DNA from 2 places in the Paraburkholderia sp. RHO2 genome. Region 1 is predicted to be linked to the other one. Evidence: riboswitches for the same ligand, from Rfam matches in the RefSeq annotation. Region 1 holds a riboswitch; the other holds the start of a gene.

Region 1 (6,191 bases):
TCGCCGGACGACACCATCGACTTGTAGGACAGACCCATCACAGCCGCGAGCCCGACACTGGCTCCGACGGCGATCAGGCTGCACCACATCGGCGACTTGGTGGACGTGAGCTTGATGCGCTCTGCATTCAACACGCTCATCGGAGCGCACCTCCCATGTTCTGCCCGGCTGCGCCGGCGATCTGAGCGTGGTACTGCACGTCGTCACCGGTGAGCTTCATGAACGCGTCCTCGAGCGAGCCCCGCTGAGACGACAACTCGTGCAGCACGATTCCGTTGGCACCGGCGAGCACGCCGATGTCGTCGGTCTTGACGCCGGACACGACCAGTGCCGACTGATGATCGGTGCCCGCGTCGTCGCGGACCGCGAAGCCCTGCGCGGTGAGCACGCTGCGCAGGGCGTCGAGCTGGGGGCTACGCACCCGCACCGACGACTCCGACGCGCGGTCGACGAAGTCCTTGACGCTCGTGTCCGCAATCAACCGGCCGCGACCGATCACGATGAGATGCTCTGCGGTCAGCGACATCTCCGACAGCAGATGGCTCGAGACCAGGACCGTGCGGCCCTCCGCGGCCAGGCTCTGCATGAATTTGCGGATCCATACGATGCCCTCGGGATCGAGACCGTTGACCGGCTCGTCGAACAGCAGCACCTTGGGATCGCCCAGCAGCGCCCCGGCCAGGCCGAGTCGCTGCGACATGCCCAGCGAGAAACCGCCGGCCTTCTTGCCCGCGACCTCCGTCAGGCCGACGAGGCGCAGCACCTCGTCGACGCGCGACATGGGCAGCGAGTTGGCCGCCGCCATCCACTGCAGGTGCGCCTTGGCCGAGCGGTTCGGGTGCACCCACTTGGCGTCGAGCAGCGCGCCGACCGTGCGCAGCGGCTGCTTGAGCTGGTGGTACGGCACGCCTTCGATCAATGCGGTGCCCGACGTCGGCTTGTCGAGGCCGAGGATCATCCGCATGGTCGTCGACTTGCCGGCACCGTTCGGGCCGAGGAAGCCCGTGACGATTCCGGGCTTCACGGAGAACGTGAGATCGTCCACCGCTCTCGTCGACCCGTAGGTCTTCGTCAGTCCCCTCACTTCAATCATGAGCAACACTCTGCCCGAAACGTCCCTACCTGCGCATCGGTCTCGGGTCTACAACCGAGTCATACCCAGGGATGACGTACACCCCGAGAGAGTGTCGGGGATCACCCCGGTCAGGCCCGGACGGCGCCGTCCGGCATCGTCACATCGGTCAGATCGGCACCACTCACGTCGGCCGTCGAGAGCAACGCGCCCGTCAGATCGGCGTGTGCGAGGTACGCGCCCGCCAACCGCGCCCCGGTCAGGTCGGCGTCCTCGAGATGCGCACCCGTCATGTACGCACCCGACAGATCGGCCCCGGCCAGGTTCGCGTGCGCCAGGTAGGTCGACGTCAGGAACGACAACGTGAGTACCGCACCGGTCAGCTTCGCGTTCGTCAGGTACGCCTTGCTGAAGTCGGCGTCCGCGGCGACCGCCCCGGACAGGTTGGCTCCGGTCATGTCGGCTCCGCCGAACTCGGCAGCCGTCAGGTCCGCGCCCGAGAGGTCGGCGCCGACCAGATTCGCACCGGTGAGATTGGCCCCGGCGAGGTCCGCTCCCGACAGGTCCAGACCGTGAAGGTCCGGGGCATCGGGCAACTCGTCACGTCGGGCGTTCCACGCCACGACATCCGAGCGGAGGAGACGGAGGAGATCTGCGTTCAGCATCGTCGACATGGCACGTCCTATCGCAGCAGCGAAACCGACCTGGCCTCACCCAGCCTAGGGCGCAACGCCCGGACCTCCGGGATTTTGGATCATTCCGTTATCGGCGTGGCGCGGACGGACCTCCCGAAACGCGCGGTGCGCGCCCGCGCGACACAGGGGACCGTCGTCACATCGGCGACGACGCCTGCGCCCAGAACCGCTTCGGGATGCGCCCGGCGTGCCGCGCCTCGAAGCCGGCGGTCACCGCGCCGCGCATCGCCGACGCCATGAGCGCCGGGTCCTTCGCGCGGGTGACGGCCGTCGCGAGCAGCACTGCGTCGCAGCCCAACTCCATCGCCAGCGTCGCATCGCTCGCGGTGCCGATGCCGGCGTCGAGGATGACGGGAACGTTCGCGGCGTCGACGATCATCTCGATGTTGTGCGGGTTCGAGATGCCCAGGCCGGTGCCGATCGGCGAACCCAGCGGCATCACCGCGGCGCAGCCGACGTCCTCGAGCCGCTTGGCGAGCACCGGATCGTCGGTGGTGTACGGCAGGACGGTGAACCCATCGTCCACCAACTGCTCTGCCGCGCTGACCAATTCGATCGCGTCGGGGAGCAGTGTGCGCTCGTCCGCGATGACCTCGAGCTTGACCCAGTCGGTCTCGAGCGCCTCCCGCGCGAGCTGCGCGGTGAGGACCGCCTCCGCCGCACCGCGGCACCCGGCGGTGTTCGGCAGCGGGGCGATGTCCAGCCTGCGCAGCAGGTCCAGCACACCCGTGCCGCCCGCGGCGTCGACCCGGCGCATCGCGACGGTGGTCAGTTCGGTGCCCGACGCGACGAGAGCCTCCTCGAGCACCGCGAGGTTCGCGGCGCCTCCGGTGCCCATGATCAGGCGTGAGCCGAAGGTCCGGTCGGCGATCGTCAGCTTGTCCATCTCAGCCACCCTGCACCGCCGTGAGGATCTCGATTTCCCACCCGCGGCCCACGGATTCGGACCAACGACCGCGCGGGAACACCGCGCCGTCGACCGCGACGGCGATGCCGCGCTGCGGCAGGTCCAACCGCTCGAGCAGCTGCGTGACCGTCAGCGGTCCGTCGAACTCGCGGTCCTCACCGTTGACGGTGATCCCGATCAACTCACTCATCCAAACCTCACTCATGCCTTCGCGGGTGAAAATCGTTCGGCGGTGGCACTTTCCGCCTCGGCCAATGGTGTGCCGTCCAGGATCGCGACCGTCGCGTCCGCGGTCACCGGGGTCATCAGGATGCCGTTGCGCCCGTGCCCGGTCGCCAGTACCACCCGGTCCGAGACGCGGCCGATGATCGGCAGGTTGTCCGGACTCATCGGGCGCAGACCGGCTTTCGCCTCGTACAGCTCGTACTCGCCGATCGCGGGCATCAACGCCTCGGCGTCGGCGATGAGGTCCCGCACGCCCGCGACGGTGACCTGCGTGTCATGTCCCGACTCGTACTGCGTTGCGCCGACGACGATTCCGTCGGCGCGCGGGACGAGGTACGACGGCCGCCCGTGCACGCTGCCGCGGATGGTGCGCAGCGGAGCGGGCGTCACCCCGGGTCGCGCCCGCAGCCGCAGGATCTCACCCTTGACGGGCCGCACCGGCAGATCCGGCCACAGCTGCGCGGAGTTCGATCCCGCCGCCAGCACCACCTGGTCGGTGGCGAGCTTGTCCAGATCGGTCACCGCCTGCTCGATCAGCTCGACGCCCGCCTCGACCGCTGCGGTCCGCAGCGCCCGCACCAGGAGCCGGTTGTCGACGGCCAGCTCGGTGGGCGCCTGCAGTGCCAGTCGGATTCCGCGGCCGAGCGACGGCTCGAGTTCCCGGATCTGGGCGCGGTTCAGGATGCGCAGCTCGTGCCCCTGCTCGGCCACCCAGTCGGCGATCGTGTGCAGGTCGGCGGCGTCGGCGGCGTCCAGCGCGACGGTCAGCGAGTCGTCCGAGGTGAACAGCGTCACGCCTGCGATGCGCTCGAGCTCGGCACCGAAGTCCGGCCACCGCTGCAACGACGCCGCCCCGAGCGCGAGGGCCTTCTCCTCACCGGGCCAGCCCTCCGACAGCGGCGCGAGCATCCCGCCCGCGACCCACGACGCGCCCGAACCGGGCGCCGGGTCGTACAACCGAACCGTCCAACCGCGCTGTGCGGCGCGCCACGCGACGGACAGGCCGATGACACCGCCTCCGACGACGGATACCGATCGGGTCACCTTTTTCCACCTCACTCCCTGCGCCGGCATGATCCGGGTCAGGTATGACGGTCGGGGCCGGCAGGCCCCCTCTCAGCCCCTTGCACAGTGCTGTGCTCCTGGGACTCCCGTGTTGATTAGTCCGCAGTAGAGACTACCGTTCCAAGTGTGCACGCCTCCCAAACCGTCAAGCACCCCACACCGCGCGAACGCCTCGCCGACGCGCGCCTCTACCTCTGCACCGACGCCCGCCGGGACAAGGGCGATCTGGCGCACTTCGTGGAGGCCGCACTGGCCGGCGGCGTCGACATCGTCCAGCTCCGCGACAAGGGCTCGGCCGGCGAGCGGGAGTTCGGGCCGCTCGAGGTGAAGGAGGAGCTCGCTGCCCTCGCGGTACTGGGTGCCGCCGCGCGCCGCCACGGCGCGCTGCTCGCCGTCAACGACCGGGCCGATCTCGCGCTCGCCGCGGGCGCGGACGTGCTGCACCTGGGCCAGAACGATCTGCCCGTGCACTACGCCCGCCGGATCGTCGGCCCCGACGTCGTGATCGGCCGCTCCACGAACAACCGCGCACAGGCCAGCCTCGCGGCGATCGAGGAGGACGTCGATTACTTCTGCACCGGTCCGGTGTGGGCCACACCCACCAAGCCGGGGCGGACGGCGTCCGGCATCGAACTGGTGCGCAGCACCGCCGAGGCCGCGCCCGCCCGCCCGTGGTTCGCGATCGGCGGCGTCGACCAGGAGCGGCTGCCGCAGATCCTCGAGGCCGGCGCCACCCGCGTCGTCGTCGTGCGTGCGATCACCGAGGCCGACGACCCCGAGGCCGCCGCGCGGGCGCTGTCCGACACCCTGCGCGGCTGACCTCGGCCGCTCTCCTCGGATCAGCAGGTGCCGGAGACGCCCGACTGCACGGACTTCTCGATCATGGCGCGGCTGTCTGCGGGCATGTCCTCCCACGTCGCGGTCGCCGGGTCCAACAGCGGCTGTCCCGCCGCCTCGGCCTGCGCGTTGTAGGCACCCACCCACGCGCCCGAGCTCGTCTTCAGCAGCCCCAGGAACTCTTCGCCCTTCGCGGCGCGGTCGAAGGGCTGCCCGGCGGCCTGGGCGGCCTGCTCGGACGAGTCGATGAAGACCGCGACCTGGCCGCACATCTCCTTGACGGCGGCGTCGACGAGGTTTGCGGTGGCGGCGGAGGTCTCGGTCGAGGGCGATGCGGCCGTGTCCGCGTCGCTGTCGCTGCAGCCGGTGAGGACGAGCAGAGCGACGGGTGCGGCGGCGATCAGGTGTCGAAGTTTCATGCCGGAATGGTGACAGGATGCCCGGATCACGCTGCCACTGGGTGCTGACCAGACGGTTCCGTGCCGCGGAAGGCGACGACCCCGGCCCCGGTCAGAACCACCGCGTACAGCAACAGATAGATGTTCATCAGAATGTCGGCGACGGACCACTGCGGCGGGAACAGGAACAGACCGACCACCACGACGCGCTCGTCCCACCGGTACGGCCACGCGCCGGCCCCGAGGTAGATCACCGCCGCCCCGAGCCACCACCAGGGGTTCGTCAGCGCCCGGTGCACGATGTAGACCAGCAGCGGCACGAACCACACCCAGTGGTGGCTCCACGAGAACGGCGACACCGCCGCGGCGCTCAGACCCGCCACCGTGATCGCGAGCAGGCGCTCGCCGTCGCGGTGCAGGCGCACCACGATCCACATGCTCACCGCCACGACGAGCGCGGCCAGCACGAGCCACACCGCGACCGGCGTCGCCTGCCCGGTCAGGTGCGCGACGACCCCGCGGATCGACTGGTTCGACGGGTGCTGATCCTCCGCGATCCGCGTGGACTCGAAGAAGGTGTCGGTCCAGTACTGCCGCGAATCGTCCGGCAGCACGAGCCAACTCACGCCGATCGTGGCCACGATCGTCCCGATCGCCACGGCGGCCGCCCGCCACTGGCGAAGCACCAGGTAGTAGAGCACGAAGTATGCGGGGGTGAGCTTGATGCCGGCCGCGATCCCCACGCCGATGCCCCTGATCCGGCTCCGCTCGTCGCGGGAGACGTCCCACAGCACCAGCGCCATGAGGACCAGGTTGATCTGCCCGTAGAACAGTGTCGTGCGGACGGGTTCGAGGAACGTGCACACCACCGCCAGCAGGGTCGAGATTCCGACGAGGCGAGGCGTGATCCGGTAACCGAGCATCCGCCAGCACAGTGCGACGATCCCGACCAGCAACGCCAGGTTGACCGCCATCCAGATGTACTTGTCGTA
Region 2 (6,191 bases), 2.7 Mb from region 1:
GGATCGCGGTAGGCGATGGTTCCGATCGGATCCCCGGTCCCGGTCGGCCCGAAGCGGTAAACCGTTGCGCCGTCGGGGAAGTCGGTCGCACCACCGGCGGCCGTGGATACGCAGTGCCCCGCGGAGATCGCGATCTTGTTGCCGAGGTCGTCGGTGCCGACGACGCCGAGGGTGCAGTATTCCTGATTCGCCATCGGGTTGGACGGTCCGGCGTCCGGATTCGCCGTCCACGCGATTCCGTTGGAGACCGTTCCTGGCGCCGCGGACGCGGCTGGGGTGATGGCCAATGCCGGCACCAGCGCGGCGCAGGCGGCGAGCGTGGCCAGCAGGACTCGTTTCGTCATCGTCATCTTCTGCTTCCTGTCGGGTGACGGGCACCCGGGAGACGAGGTGGAGAACCGGCGCCTGGGGGAGGGATTACGTTTCCGCTCCCAGCGCCATAACAGAAGAGTAACGAGGATACATCGATCCGTCGAGGGGCCCGAAGCATTGTCTCGATTGGACATGAACCGACCGGTTCCTATTGAACCGGAAGGGATTTCGATGCCCAGGAGGGGGACCGGACGGTACGTGCGGTCAGCCGGCGGTCTCCTGCTCCGCCAGCGCCCGGCGGGACTCCTCGTGGAGGACCTCGATCAGTTCGCCTTCGATCGCGGCGAACTCGGGGGAGGTGACGATCGAGAGCTGCCGTGGCCGGGGCAGGTCCACGACCACCTCGCGGCGCACGGCCGCCGGCCGGGCGGACAACACGACCACCCGGTCCGACAGGAACACCGCCTCCCGGACGTCGTGCGTGATCATCAGGACCGTCCAGCGGTACTGCTGCCACACGTCCTGCAGCCAGGTCTGCATCTCGGTCCGGGTGAGCGAGTCCAGCGCACCGAACGGTTCGTCGAGCAGCAGGACCGAACGATCCTGCACGACGGTTCGCAGCAGGGCGGCCCGCTGGCGCATTCCCCCGGAAAGCTCGTGCGGCCGGGCGTCCTCGAAGCCGGCCAACCCGAACCGCGGGAACAGCTCGGCGGCGCGGGCGCGGGCCTGTGCGCGGGGCATGCGCTGCACCTCGAGGCCGAGGGTGGTGTTGTCGAGCACCGATCGCCACGGGAAGAGCAGGTCCTTCTGCGGCATGTGCGCGCACGTCGGGGCCGCGACGCGGCCCGAATCCGGTGCCTCGAGGCCCGCGACGATCCCGAAGAGGGTGCTCTTGCCGCACCCGCTGGGGCCGATGACGGACACGAACTCGCCCGGGCGGACCGCGAGGTCGACCCTGTCGAGTACCTGCCGGGCGCCGAACGACTTGGTGACCGACGACAGTTCGACGACGGGGGCCTCGGAACGATCGCTAGTCATGACGCGCCTCCTGCCGTGGCTGCTGGATCCACGGCGCGACGACCCGTTCGATCGCGAACGTGCACAGGTACAGGGCGACACTGATGGTCGCGGTCACCAGGACGGCCGCGAGGACCAGGTCGGTGCGGAACGAGTTCTTCTGCACGCTCATGTAGATGCCGAGTCCGGAACTCGCGCCGACATACTCGGCGAACACGGCGCCGACGACCGCGTAGGTGACGCCGATGCGCAGCGCCGTGAAGAACCGGGGGAGGGCCGACGGCAACCGCACGTACCGGAACTGCTGCCACTTCGACGCGCCCATGCTGCGCAGCAGCGCGCCGGCCTCGCGATCGGCCGAGGCGAACCCCTCGACGAGCCCGATCGCCATCGGGAAGAACGTCGCGAGCGCGATGACCAGGACCTTGGGCAGCAGGCCGAAGCCGAACCAGATGATCATCAGCGGCGCGATCGCGATGATCGGCAGGGTCTGCGACACCACGAACAGTGGCACGAAAGCCCTTCGCAGCCAGGGCGAGAAGTCGACCAGGATCGCGAGCGCCCACGCCACGACCAACGAGACCGCGAACCCGATCAGCGTCACCTGCAGCGTCGCCCAGGCGTGCACGGCGATGTCGTCGCGGTGGGCCCAGCCCTGCTCGAGCACGCGGCCCGGCGACGGCAGCACCTGAGGGCGGATCCCGCTGATCGTCACGTAGACCTGCCACGCCGCGACGAGCGCGAGTGCGACCACCACCGCCGGAAGTAGCCGGCGGACCGGGCCGGCGGTGGTCGTCGCGTCGCGCTTACGGGGTCGCGAGATACTCATCGGTGAAGTACGTCGACCAATCCGGTTCCGCCGTCAGTGGTTTGCCGTCGGGGCCGGCGAGCAGTCCGTGTTCGTACAGGAATCCCGAGTACCCGGCCCACTGCTCCCGCGTCTGAGTTCCGACCCGGCCGGATGCGTCCTTCATGTAGTCGGCCGCCAGCATCCGCTGGCTCTCGACCACCAACTCCTCGTCGCTGAAGACCCCCGGGTTCGCGTCGATGAGGGCCTTCGCGCCGCGGTCCGGATCGTCGGCGGCCACCTGGTAGCCGCGCTGGAGTGCCTGCACGAACTTGCGGGCCTGCTCGGGGTGTTCGGCGAGCCACTTCTCGTTGCCGTTCACGACGATCGCGTAGGCGTCGGGGAACCCGAAGTCGGTGTAGTGGAAGTAGCGCATCGGGGTGCCGCGGCGCGCCGCCTCGACGCCCTCCCACGCGAAGTACGACACCGTGAAGTCGGCCTGCCCGCCGTATACGGCTTCGTACGCGGAGGTCCCGAGCACGACGGTCTCGAAGTCGCCTGTGCCGCCGTCGTTCCGGATCACCTGGCGCAGCGTCTCCCGCTCGCCCGGGTCGCCGAAGCCGGCGTACGTCTTGCCGTCGAGATCCCTCGGGCTCGCGAGGTCGGCGCGGTCCGCTCGGACCCCGATGCCCGTGGCCCAGTGCTGCAGCGGCGCCAGGACCGACACGGTCTGCGCACCGGCGGCGCGGGAGAACGTGGCCGAATCCTGGAAACTGGTACCGAATTCGGCGTTGCCGGCGTCGACGAGCGTGTCCGGCGACGTGTTGTTGTACGGCAGCACTTCGACGTTCAGCCCGGCGTCGGCGAAGTAGCCCTCCTGCAGGGCCACGTACAAACCGGTGTGGTTGGTGTTCGGCGTCCAGTCGAGGGCGAAGCGGATGGTATCGCCGGAATCGTCGGAACCCCCGCATCCGGTGAGGATGCTCAGCGCCGACGCGACGATCGCCGAGGTGGCCAGGGCGCGGCGCAACCGCGACACCGTCGTCACGACGCCGGCCAGGGCTGCGGGTTCAGGGCGGTGTCCCAGAACATGAACTCGTAGCGCGTCGCTATGACGAACGCGCGGACCATCGCCTCGCGCTGCTCGGGCGTCGCGGCGTCCGCGGCAGCGTCGACGAGCTGTCGTGCCGTGGCCACGGACTCGTGGAACGCCGGGTCGTCGTACGTGGTGACCCACTGCGCGTACGGGTGTGTGGGGTCGGCGGCGAGCACCTCGTGCGCGTCGGCGGCGAGGCGGCGTCCGACCTCGGCGTAGATCCAGAAGCACGGCAGGACGGCCGCGGCCGCCACCGGGTACGGCTCGGTGGACGCGGTCGAGGTCAGGTACGACACGTACCCCAGGCAGGCCTGTGAGTGCTCGGGTTCGCCGATGCGCTCGGGCAGCACGCCGCTGCTCATGAGCCCCTCGTGCAGTTCGGTCTCGACGACCGCGGCCGTCGCGGCCGACGTCGCCCAGAACGCGGCCGTACGGGGGTCCGGGGCTTTGGTGGCCAGCAGCGCGAGGGCCTTCGCGTACTCGGCGAGGTAGAGCGAGTCCTGCTCGATGTAGGTGCGGAACACCTCGAGCGGCAGGGTGCCGTCGCCGAGGCGGCGCAGGAACTCCATGTCGTCGATGGCCGCACGCAGGACGGCGCTTCGCTCCCACAGCAGATCGGTGAAGCGTGAGCCCGCTGGGGCGAGGTGGACAGATGTGTCGTGGACAGGCGTCGTCATCGCCGTGACATCCCTTCGTCAGCATTACCTGATGCAGGTTCCCGGGTGTGATCTCAGCCCCGCCCGTGCGGAGCACCCCGTGTCAGTGAACGAGCCGACCTTAGCACCGCAGGATTGGTACCTTGGCAATCGGCTGTTCTGTCGTGCGGGGGACCGACCGACGGACGGCTCCGACCACGTGTCGGAGGTGAGGAGGGGCGCGTCATGGAAGCTGTGGAAGTCCTGGAGACGGGGGCGTCCCGTGGCCCCGAGACGCTCGTCGTCGAGACGTCGCTCGGCCCGGTCCGCGGATACGGCGGAGGCGTTTCCGGACCGGTGTTCGCGTGGAAGGGCATCCCTTACGCGATGGCCCCGACGGGAGACCTGCGCTTCCGTTCCCCGGTGCCGGCCGAGCGGTGGAGCGACGTGCTCGACGGCCGTGCGTTCGGCGCGATGGCGCCGCAGGGGCACGACACCTCCGTCCCGCTCGACCCGTCGATGCGCATCGACGAGGACTGCCTGACGATCAACGTCTGGGCGCCGCGGCCCGACGGCACACCGCGACCGGTGATGGTCTGGATCCACGGCGGTGCCTACGTCCTGGGCTCGTCCGCGCAGGCGATCTACGACGGTCGGCTGCTCGCTCAGCGCGGCGACGTCGTGGTGGTGACGTTCAACTACCGACTCGGGACGCTGGGGTTCCTGGACCTGTCCTCGTTCTCCACCGCGGCCCGGACGTTCGAGTCCAACCTGGGCCTGCGGGACCAGATCGCGGCACTCGAGTGGGTCCGCGACAACATCGCGGTGTTCGGTGGGAACCCGGACGAGGTGACGCTGTTCGGCGAGTCGTCGGGCGGTGGCGCGATCACCACCCTGATGACGGTGCCCAAGGCGGAGGGGTTGTTCCACCGGGCGATCTCGCAGAGTCCGCCGGCGACGTCGGTGTACGGCGCCGAACGTGCTGCGAACGTCACTCGCCGCTACCTCGAGATCCTGGACCTGCCGGTCGGCAGGATCGGCGACCTGATGGACATGCCGGCCGCACGTTTGGTGAAGGCCGGCGACATCCTCGTCGACGAGGTGCCGACCCGGGTGCCCGGCACGCTCGCGATGGCACCGGTGGTCGACCGCGACCTGGTCCCGCACTATCCGGTGGCGGCGTTCCAGAAGGGGTACTCGCACCGGATCCCGCTGATCATCGGCTCCAACAAGGACGAGGCGTCGATCTTCAAGTTCATGCGCTCGCCGCTGCTGCCGGTCAGCTCCGAGGCCGTCCAGCAGATGTTCGCCGGACTGGCCGAGGACAATCCCGGGCTCTCGCCGGTGCGGCTCGCCGAGATCGTCGCCGCGTACCCGGACAACACCAAACCGCGAGGGGTGCTGGCGATTTCGCGTGACGCGGCGTTCCGGATGCCCGCCCTGTGGGTGGCCGACGCGCACAGCAGGCACTCGCCGACGTGGGTGTACCGCTTCGACCACTCCACCCCGCTGCTCAAGGCGGCCCGGGTCGGTGCGGGGCACGCGACCGAATTGCCTTACGTATTCGGCAATTTCGGGACCCTCAACCCGGACCCGACCTTCTGGCTCGGAGGCCGCAAGAGCGCATCCGAGGTGTCCGGCCGGGTGCAACGGCGGTGGCTGGCATTCGCCCGGCACGCGGTCCCGGCCGCCCTCGACGGCTCCAAGCACTGGGCGCCGTACACCGAGGCCGGCCGCGCCACGCTGCTGATCGACAACCACGACACCCTGGTGCAGGACCCCGACCACGCGATGCGCGTCGCCTGGGGCGACGAGGTGATGGGGTTCAGCTAGGACCAGTCCGACAGGTCGGTGTCGCTCCGCTTTCCCCGGCCGACGGTCGACAGTGTGGTCAGGGTCGCGTCGACGTGATCGTCACCCACCCTCGCTCGCCAGGCTGATACTTCCTGCCGGAAGGCGGCTGCCGACAGGTCGAGCAGCATTCGTCCTCGTGGGGTGATGACCAGGGTGCGCTCACGCCGATCGTCGTCGTTCGTCCGGCGGTCGACCAGGCCCATGGTTTCCAGGCTTTTGGCGGTCTTCGTTGCCGCCTGTTTGGACACCCCGAGGCGATCGCCCAGCTCCACGCTGGTACATCCGCCGGTCCCGATCGCCTGGAGCGCGAAGCCGTGGTGAGCGCGGATGCCGGGGAACCCGTCCTGCGCCAATCGCTCGTGGACGGCGTCGACGAGCGCCCGGAAGGCGCCCATCAGTAGGAAGGGCATAGCGAGATCGTCGGCCGGCTTCATGGATTCACCCTAGAACGCTGTGGACAACCAGGTTGACCGTATATGGTCAACTTGGT

What was found. Region 1 has a riboswitch for thiamine pyrophosphate ahead of thiO (glycine oxidase ThiO). Riboswitches for the same ligand answer to the same signal wherever they lie in the genome.
Region 2: another riboswitch for thiamine pyrophosphate. It lies ahead of ABTV10_RS08265 (TenA family protein); the one in region 1 lies ahead of thiO (glycine oxidase ThiO).

What each region holds. Positions count from the first base shown of each region.
Region 1 covers NZ_CP162617.1:4,467,928-4,474,118, forward strand. The annotation lists gene ABTV10_RS20870 (ABC-2 transporter permease) at 1-140, opposite strand, end outside; gene ABTV10_RS20875 (ABC transporter ATP-binding protein) at 137-1,093, opposite strand; gene ABTV10_RS20880 (pentapeptide repeat-containing protein) at 1,204-1,746, opposite strand; gene ABTV10_RS20885 (thiazole synthase) at 1,904-2,653, opposite strand; gene thiS (sulfur carrier protein ThiS) at 2,655-2,864, opposite strand; gene thiO (glycine oxidase ThiO) at 2,876-3,943, opposite strand; TPP riboswitch at 3,942-4,064, opposite strand; gene thiE (thiamine phosphate synthase) at 4,091-4,783, shown strand; gene ABTV10_RS20905 (hypothetical protein) at 4,804-5,220, opposite strand; gene ABTV10_RS20910 (glycosyltransferase 87 family protein) at 5,247-6,191, opposite strand, start outside.
Region 2 covers NZ_CP162617.1:1,795,719-1,801,909, forward strand. The annotation lists gene ABTV10_RS08245 (chymotrypsin family serine protease) at 1-344, opposite strand, end outside; gene ABTV10_RS08250 (ABC transporter ATP-binding protein) at 577-1,350, opposite strand; gene ABTV10_RS08255 (ABC transporter permease) at 1,343-2,158, opposite strand; gene ABTV10_RS08260 (ABC transporter substrate-binding protein) at 2,136-3,164, opposite strand; gene ABTV10_RS08265 (TenA family protein) at 3,161-3,889, opposite strand; TPP riboswitch at 3,883-3,979, opposite strand; gene ABTV10_RS08270 (carboxylesterase/lipase family protein) at 4,094-5,680, shown strand; gene ABTV10_RS08275 (MarR family winged helix-turn-helix transcriptional regulator) at 5,677-6,135, opposite strand.